2 regions of the Curtobacterium sp. NPDC090223 genome follow, and region 2 is predicted to be linked to the other one. Evidence: riboswitches for the same ligand, from Rfam matches in the RefSeq annotation. Region 2 holds a riboswitch; the other holds the start of a gene.

Region 1 (3,397 bases), on a different contig from region 2:
AGCGACCGAGCTCGTCGCCGTGGGCGATCATCGGGACGCCCTGGCTGAGGAGCAGCGTCGCGATGAAGTTCCGGCGGCGCTGCAGCCGCAGGGCGTTCACCGCTTCGTCGTCGGTCGGGCCCTCGACCCCGGAGTTCCAGGACCGGTTGTGGCTCTCGCCGTCGTTGTTGTCCTCACCGTTGGCCTCGTTGTGCTTCTCGTTGTAGGCGACGAGGTCGTACAGCGTGAAGCCGTCGTGCGCGGTGATGAAGTTGATGCTCGCCTTGGGCGTGCGGCCGTCGTGCTCGTACAGGTCCGCAGATCCGGAGATGCGGGAGGCGAACTCGCCGAGCGTCGAGCTCTCGCCCCGCCAGAAGTCGCGGACGGTGTCGCGGTACTTGCCGTTCCACTCCGACCACTGCGGGGGGAAGTTGCCGACCTGGTAGCCGCCGGGGCCGACGTCCCACGGCTCGGCGATGAGCTTCACCTGCGACACGATCGGGTCCTGCTGGACGAGTTCGAAGAACGCCGAGAGCCGGTCGACCTCGTAGAACTCGCGGGCCAGGGCCGACGCCAGGTCGAACCGGAAGCCGTCGACGTGCATCTCGGTCACCCAGTAGCGGAGCGAGTCCATGATGAGCTGCAGCGAGTGCGGGTGTCCCACGTTGAGCGAGTTCCCGGTGCCCGTGTAGTCCATGTAGTAGCGCTTGTCGTCGTCCATCAAGCGGTAGTACGCGGCGTTGTCGATGCCGCGGAAGGACAGCGTCGGACCCATGTGGTTGCCCTCGGCGGTGTGGTTGTAGACCACGTCGAGGACGACCTCGATGCCCGCACGGTGGAGCTCGCGGACCATCGTCTTGAACTCCTGCACCTGCTGGCCCTGGTCGCCCGAGGATGAGTAGTGCGAGTGCGGGGCGAAGAACCCGATGGTGTTGTAGCCCCAGTAGTTCGACAGGCCCTTGTCCTGCAGCGTCGAGTCGTTCACGAACTGGTGCACGGGCATCAGCTCGAGCGTCGTGATCCCGAGGCGCTGCAGGTGCTCGATGACCGCCGGGTGCGAGACGCCGGCGTAGGTGCCGCGCTGTTCTTCCGGGACGGCGGGGTGCGTCTCGGTGAGGCCCTTCACGTGCGCTTCGTAGATGACGGTCTCGCCGTACGGGGTCCGCGGTGCGCGGTCGCCCTGCCAGTCGAAGAACGGGTTGATCACGACGCCCTTGACCATGTGCGCCGCGGAGTCCTCGTCGTTGCGGGAGTCCGGGTCGCCGAACGTGTACGAGAACAGGGACTGGTCCCAGTCGATCTCGCCGCTCGTCGCCTTGGCGTAGGGGTCGAGGAGGAGCTTCTCCGGGTTGCACCGCGCGCCGGTCTCCGGGTCGTACGGGCCGGAGACGCGGAAGCCGTAGAGCTGCCCGGGGCCGACGTTCGGCAGGTAGGCGTGCCAGACGTAGGCGTCGACCTCGACGAGGGGAACGCGTTCCTCGGTGCCGTCCTCGTCGAACAGACAGAGCTCCACGCGCTCAGCGACCTCGCTGAACAGCGCGAAGTTGGTGCCGCTGCCGTCGTAGGTCGCGCCGAGCGGGTAGGGGTTGCCGGGCCAGGTGTGCAAACGATCCTCCAGAGATGGGTCTTGCCAAAGGTATCGACGGGTCCCTGTGCTGTCCGCTGCGCGCTGATGTCGGTGGACGAACGGCATCCATCCACAGCGGAGTAGCGTCGCCGCCATGGCCAACATCGTCACGCAGATCGCAGACAAGGTCCGACCCATCGACGTCTCCACGAACTACGGGGACCCGGTCGAGGTCGGCGACCAGACGCTCATCCCGGTGTCCCTCGGCTGGTTCGGCTTCGGGGGCGGCGGGGACGGGGACGACAACGGCGGCGGCGGTGGCGGCGGCGTCTCCGTGCCGATCGGGGCGTACATCCGTCGCCCGGGCAAGGACCTCGAGTTCGAGCCGAACCTCATCTCGCTCGTCGCCGTCAGCATCCCGCTCGTCTGGGTGACCGGCACGGTGCTCCGGAAGCTCGTCCGAGTCCTCAAGAAGTAGCCCCGTCACGGGGCCGAGGGCAGCGGTACACTGCCAGGACACACACGGGAGTCCGGGATCGCCGGGCTGAGAGGGAGCGAGCAGCGCTCCGACCGTCGAACCTGATCCGGGTCATGCCGGCGCAGGGAGGAGTCCAGAACGATGCCCACGCGCATGCCGTCCACAGTTCGTACCCCCACGATCGCCGCGCCGAAGCGGTCGCTCCGCTGGCGGGTCGTCGACATCGTCGTCGCGAGCGTGCTCGCCGTCGCGGTCGGTGTCGTCTTCAAGCTCTGGGAGTTCGGCTACGAGCCGCTCGCCGCCGCGGTCGCCCTGCTGCTGCCCGGCACCCAGGCGCTCTTCGGCGGCGTCTGGCTCCTCGCCGGACCGATCGTCGCGCTCGTCGTCCGGAAGCCGGGTGCCGCGCTGTTCGCCGAGATCGTCGCGGCCAGTGTCGAGGCCCTGCTCGGGACGCAGTGGGGATGGAGCACCCTCGAGGCCGGCCTCGTGCAGGGGCTCGGCGCGGAGATCGTCCTCGCCCTGTTCCTGTACCGCGTGTACCGGCTGCCGGTCGTCGTCCTGGCCGGGGCCGCCGCCGGCCTCGCGATGGGCATCAACGACTCCGTGCTCTGGTACGCGGGCTACGACGCTGCGTTCAAGGGCGTCTACATCGTCTGCGGCACGATCTCCGGCGCCGTGATCGCCGGCGTCGGCTCGTGGCTGATCGTCCGGGCGCTCGCCCGCACGGGGGTGCTGTCCTCGTTCGCGGCCGGTCGCGAGCACACCCGGCGCCGTCCGACCTCCTCGGCAGCGTGAGCACACCGGGCGTGCACCCCGCCCGGATCGAGTTCCACGACTGGGGCTGGCGGTACGCCGACCGTGTCGCCTGGGCCGTCCGCGGCGTCGACCTGGTCGTGGAGCCGGGGGAGCGGGTCGCGGTCGTCGGGCCGTCCGGCGCCGGGAAGTCCACGCTCCTCCGGGCCGTCGCAGCGGTGCTGCCGGACGAACCGGACCCCGACGACGACACCGCCGCCGCGGTCCGGGGCACGGTGCTCGTCGACGGCGCCGCGCCGCAGGCCGTCCGCGGCCGTGTCGGGCTCGTCATGCAGGACCCCGAGGCGCACACCGTGATGTCCCGCGTGGGCGACGACGTGGCGTTCGGGTGCGAGAACACCGGCGTCCCGCGCGGTGAGACGTGGGAGCGGGTCCGGTCGGCGCTCGACGTCGTCGGACTCGACCTGCCGCTCGGCCGCTCCACGACGATGCTCTCCGGCGGGCAGCGGCAACGGCTGGCGCTCGCCGGGGTGCTCGCGATGCGCCCGGGCGCCCTCGTCCTCGACGAGCCGTGCGCGAACCTCGACCCGGACGGCGTGCAGCAGGTGCACGACGCCGTC
Region 2 (3,397 bases):
CCAGTCGGTCACCTCGCGGACGACGGCCGCGGTCCCGAGCATCCCGGTCTTCACCGCGTCCACGACCACGTCGTCCGACACGGCGTCGAGCTGGTCGCGCAGGACGCGGACGTCCGGCACGTGCACCGACCGCACGCCGTGCGTGTTCTGCGCGACGACGGCCGTCACGACCGCCATCCCGTACCCGTCGTGAGCCGCGATCGCCTTGAGGTCAGCCTGCAGCCCGGCGCCGCCGGTCGGGTCGGTCCCGGCGATGCTCAGCACCCGCACCGGCCCGCTCACCGCGCGTCCTCCGATCCGGACGGGAGGCCGGGCTCGCCTCCGTCACGTCGGCCCACGTCGTGCGGGCGCTCGGCTCCGGAGCCGGCCCACGCCGCCACGTACGCCGCGGCCGCCGAACCGGGGTCCGGCGCAGCGCAGATGCCGGACACCACGGCGATGCCCGCCGCACCGGAGGCACGCAGGGGCGCGACGTCGTCGAGGTCGACCCCGCCGATCGCCACGCACGGCAGGTCCGTCGCCGCAGCGAGCCGGGCGAACCCGTCGTGCCCGAGCGCCGGTGGGTGGTCCGGCTTCGTCGACGTCGGGTGCACGACCCCGACGCCGAGCAGGTCCACGGTCCCGCGGGGGAGCCGGTCGAGGGCCGCGAGGTGCGCCGGGGTGTTCGCGGTCAACCCGACGTGCGCGTCCGGCCCGAGGAGCGCCCGCGCCGCGGACACCGGCACGTCGGACTGCCCGAGGTGCACGCCGGCGACCCGGTGCCCGGCGTGCCGAGCGGCCAGGGCGACGTCGAGCCGGTCGTCCACGACCACCTCCGCCCGGTCGCCGACCGCGTCCGCGACCGCGGCGGTCAGCGCCAGCAGGTCCCGGGCGCTCGCCTGCTTGTCCCGCACCTGCACCATCCGGACCCCGGCGTGCACCGCGGCCCGGACGACGCCGAGCACCCCGTGCCCGTGCCGGTCCGCGAGCGCCCCGTCGGTGACCAGGTAGACGCCGACGTCCCTCATGCCGCCGTCTCCTCGGAGATCCGTGCCTCGCGGACGACGTCGTCCGGCGTGAGCGACGCCAGGCGGTCCAGGAACAGCGGCTGGAACGTGCCCGGCCCGCCGGCATCCCGCGCGGCGAGCTCCGCCGCGATCGTGTGCACGGCCGTACCCGCGACGGCAGCGGCGACCGGGTCCCCGGGGGCCACCGACGCGAACGCGGCGATCACCGCCCCGAGCGCACAGCCGCCGCCCGTGATCCGCGTGAGCAGCTCCGTGCCGTTCGCGACCCGAACCGGCACGCCGGCGTCGCCGGGCCCGACCACGAGGTCGACGGGACCCGACACGGCCACCGCGCCCAGCAGCCTCCCGGCGGTCGCATCGACGGCGGACGCACGCGCGTCGTCGGTGCCGGCCGTGCTGTCCACGCCGCGCCCACCGGCGGAGGACCCGAGCAGGGCGAGCACCTCGGACGCGTTGCCCCGCAGGACGGTCGGGCGGAGCGCGAGCAGGTCACGGGCCAGGGCCGTGCGCACCGGCAGCGAACCGACCGCGACCGGGTCGAGCACCCACGGCGTGCCGGACCCGGCGGCAGCGGCGGCGGCCTCGAGCGACGCCGCCCGCGGTTCGGCGTGCGGCGTGCCGGTGTTCACCAGCAGGGCGTCGGCGACGTGGGCGAACGGGCCGGCCTCGGTCGGCACGTCGACCATCGCGGCCGAGGCGCCGAGGGCGAGCAGCACGTTCGCCGTGACGTTCTGCACCACCGTGTTCGTGATGCACTGCACCAGGGGGCTCCTGGCCCTGACGGCCTCGAGGAGTGCAGCGGTGCGTTCCGGCCATGCGGGCGCAGGAGTTTCCATGGACGATCCCTTCGCGAGTACGAGCTCGAGCAGGTTCGACGGGTGTGATCTCAGCCGCTGGATGCGGCACCCCGTGTCTCGATCAGCACCGTACACGACGCCCGCGGTCACATGACGGCCCGTCCACGGCAGCGTGTGGAAGGGTGGGTGCGTGCCCGATGACCTGCCTCCCGGTCCGCCGCCCGGCCCCCGCGATCCCGGCGACGCCTGGGCGTACGGACCCGACGGCACCAAGGCGTGGGGCGTGTTCGGCGCCGCCGGACTGCTCGTCGACGACGGCCACGGCCGCGTGCTCCTGCAGCACCGCGTCGAGTGGAGCCACCACGGCGGGACCTGGGGCATCCCCGGCGGCGCACGGCACCAGCACGAGGACGCCGTCACGGGGGCGCTCCGGGAGTCCGCGGAAGAGGCCGGGGTGCCGCTCGACGGCATCGACCTCCGGCACACCTCGGTGCTCGACCTCGGGTTCTGGACCTACACGACCGTGGTCGGACGGGCCAGCGCGCCGTTCGAGCCGGTCATCAGCGACCGCGAGAGCCTGGCGCTCTCCTGGATCCCGCTCGCCGAGGTCGACGCGCTGCCGCTGCACCCGGGCTTCGGGGCGTCCTGGCCCGCGCTGCGGGACGCGATCGGCACCACGCCGCACGTCGTCGTCGACGCGGCGAACGTCGTCGGGAGCGTGCCGGACGGGTGGTGGAAGGACCGGGCGGGGGCCGCGTCGCGGTTGATCACAGAGGTGACGGCGCTCGCCGCGGTGGGGCTGCCCGCCGACGCGCTCGAGCTCGGGTTCACGCAGTGGTGGCCGCGCTGGACCGTGGTGCTCGAGGGCCGCGCGGTGGATGCGGCCGACGCCGCCGGTGCCCCTGCCGCCGCCGGTGGTGCCGCTGGTGGTGCCGCTGGTGCCGCCGATGTCGCCGGTGCCGGGTCGCGCGTCGGCGGGCTCGTGTCGGTGGAGCGCGCGGCGGGGTCCGGGGACGACGCGATCGTCGACGCTGCCGCAGCGGCGCTCGACGCCGGGCACGCCCCGGTCGTCGTCGTCACGGCGGACCGGGAGCTCCGGGAGCGCGTGACGGCGCTCGGCGCTGCCGTCTCCACGCGCGGCCCGAGCTGGCTCCGCGACCGGCTGTAGCGCGGCGCGCCGCCGCTGCGCGCGCCGCCGCGCGCCGCTTCCCGCAGTGTGCGAGGTTCCGGACACGGTGCGAGGCCCAGGGCGTCGCACCGTGTCCGGAACCTCGCACCGTAGGTCGCACCGTAGGTCGCACCGTACGTCGCACCTCGCACGGTGCGAGCCCGGGCGCCCTACGCCGCCGGGATGTGCCGCCGGGACGACACCAGGACGCCGACCCACGACACGAGCCCGAGCGCCACGATCACCGCGATGATGACGGGCAGCGCCACGACGCTCGCGACCGCGGCGATCACCGCCGGCGCCAGGAACCCGGCGTACGCCGCCGCGTAGAACACTCCCGTCAGCCCGGCGAGGTCCCGCGGCCCCGCGATCCGCTGCACCTCGAGCAACGACGACACGAGCGCGAACCCGATCCCGACGCCGAT

Evidence for each region. A riboswitch is a leader RNA that binds a small molecule or an ion and turns the genes downstream of it on or off. The one in region 2 is predicted to bind thiamine pyrophosphate.
Region 1: linked by a shared signal. The riboswitch ahead of ACIPJY_RS08610 (ECF transporter S component) and the one ahead of thiM (hydroxyethylthiazole kinase) in region 2 are both predicted to bind thiamine pyrophosphate.

The regions. Positions count from the first base shown of each region.
Region 1 covers NZ_JBIVCN010000003.1:238,214-241,610, reverse strand. Annotated here, with positions in the region: gene glgX (glycogen debranching protein GlgX) at 1-1,585, opposite strand, end outside; gene ACIPJY_RS08615 (hypothetical protein) at 1,701-2,024, shown strand; TPP riboswitch at 2,060-2,169, shown strand; gene ACIPJY_RS08610 (ECF transporter S component) at 2,166-2,819, shown strand; gene ACIPJY_RS08605 (ABC transporter ATP-binding protein) at 2,816-3,397, shown strand, end outside.
Region 2 covers NZ_JBIVCN010000001.1:95,777-99,173, forward strand. Annotated here, with positions in the region: gene thiD (bifunctional hydroxymethylpyrimidine kinase/phosphomethylpyrimidine kinase) at 1-282, opposite strand, end outside; gene thiE (thiamine phosphate synthase) at 279-1,007, opposite strand; gene thiM (hydroxyethylthiazole kinase) at 1,004-1,843, opposite strand; TPP riboswitch at 1,832-1,927, opposite strand; gene ACIPJY_RS00455 (NUDIX domain-containing protein) at 1,995-2,972, shown strand; gene ACIPJY_RS00460 (MFS transporter) at 3,143-3,397, opposite strand, start outside.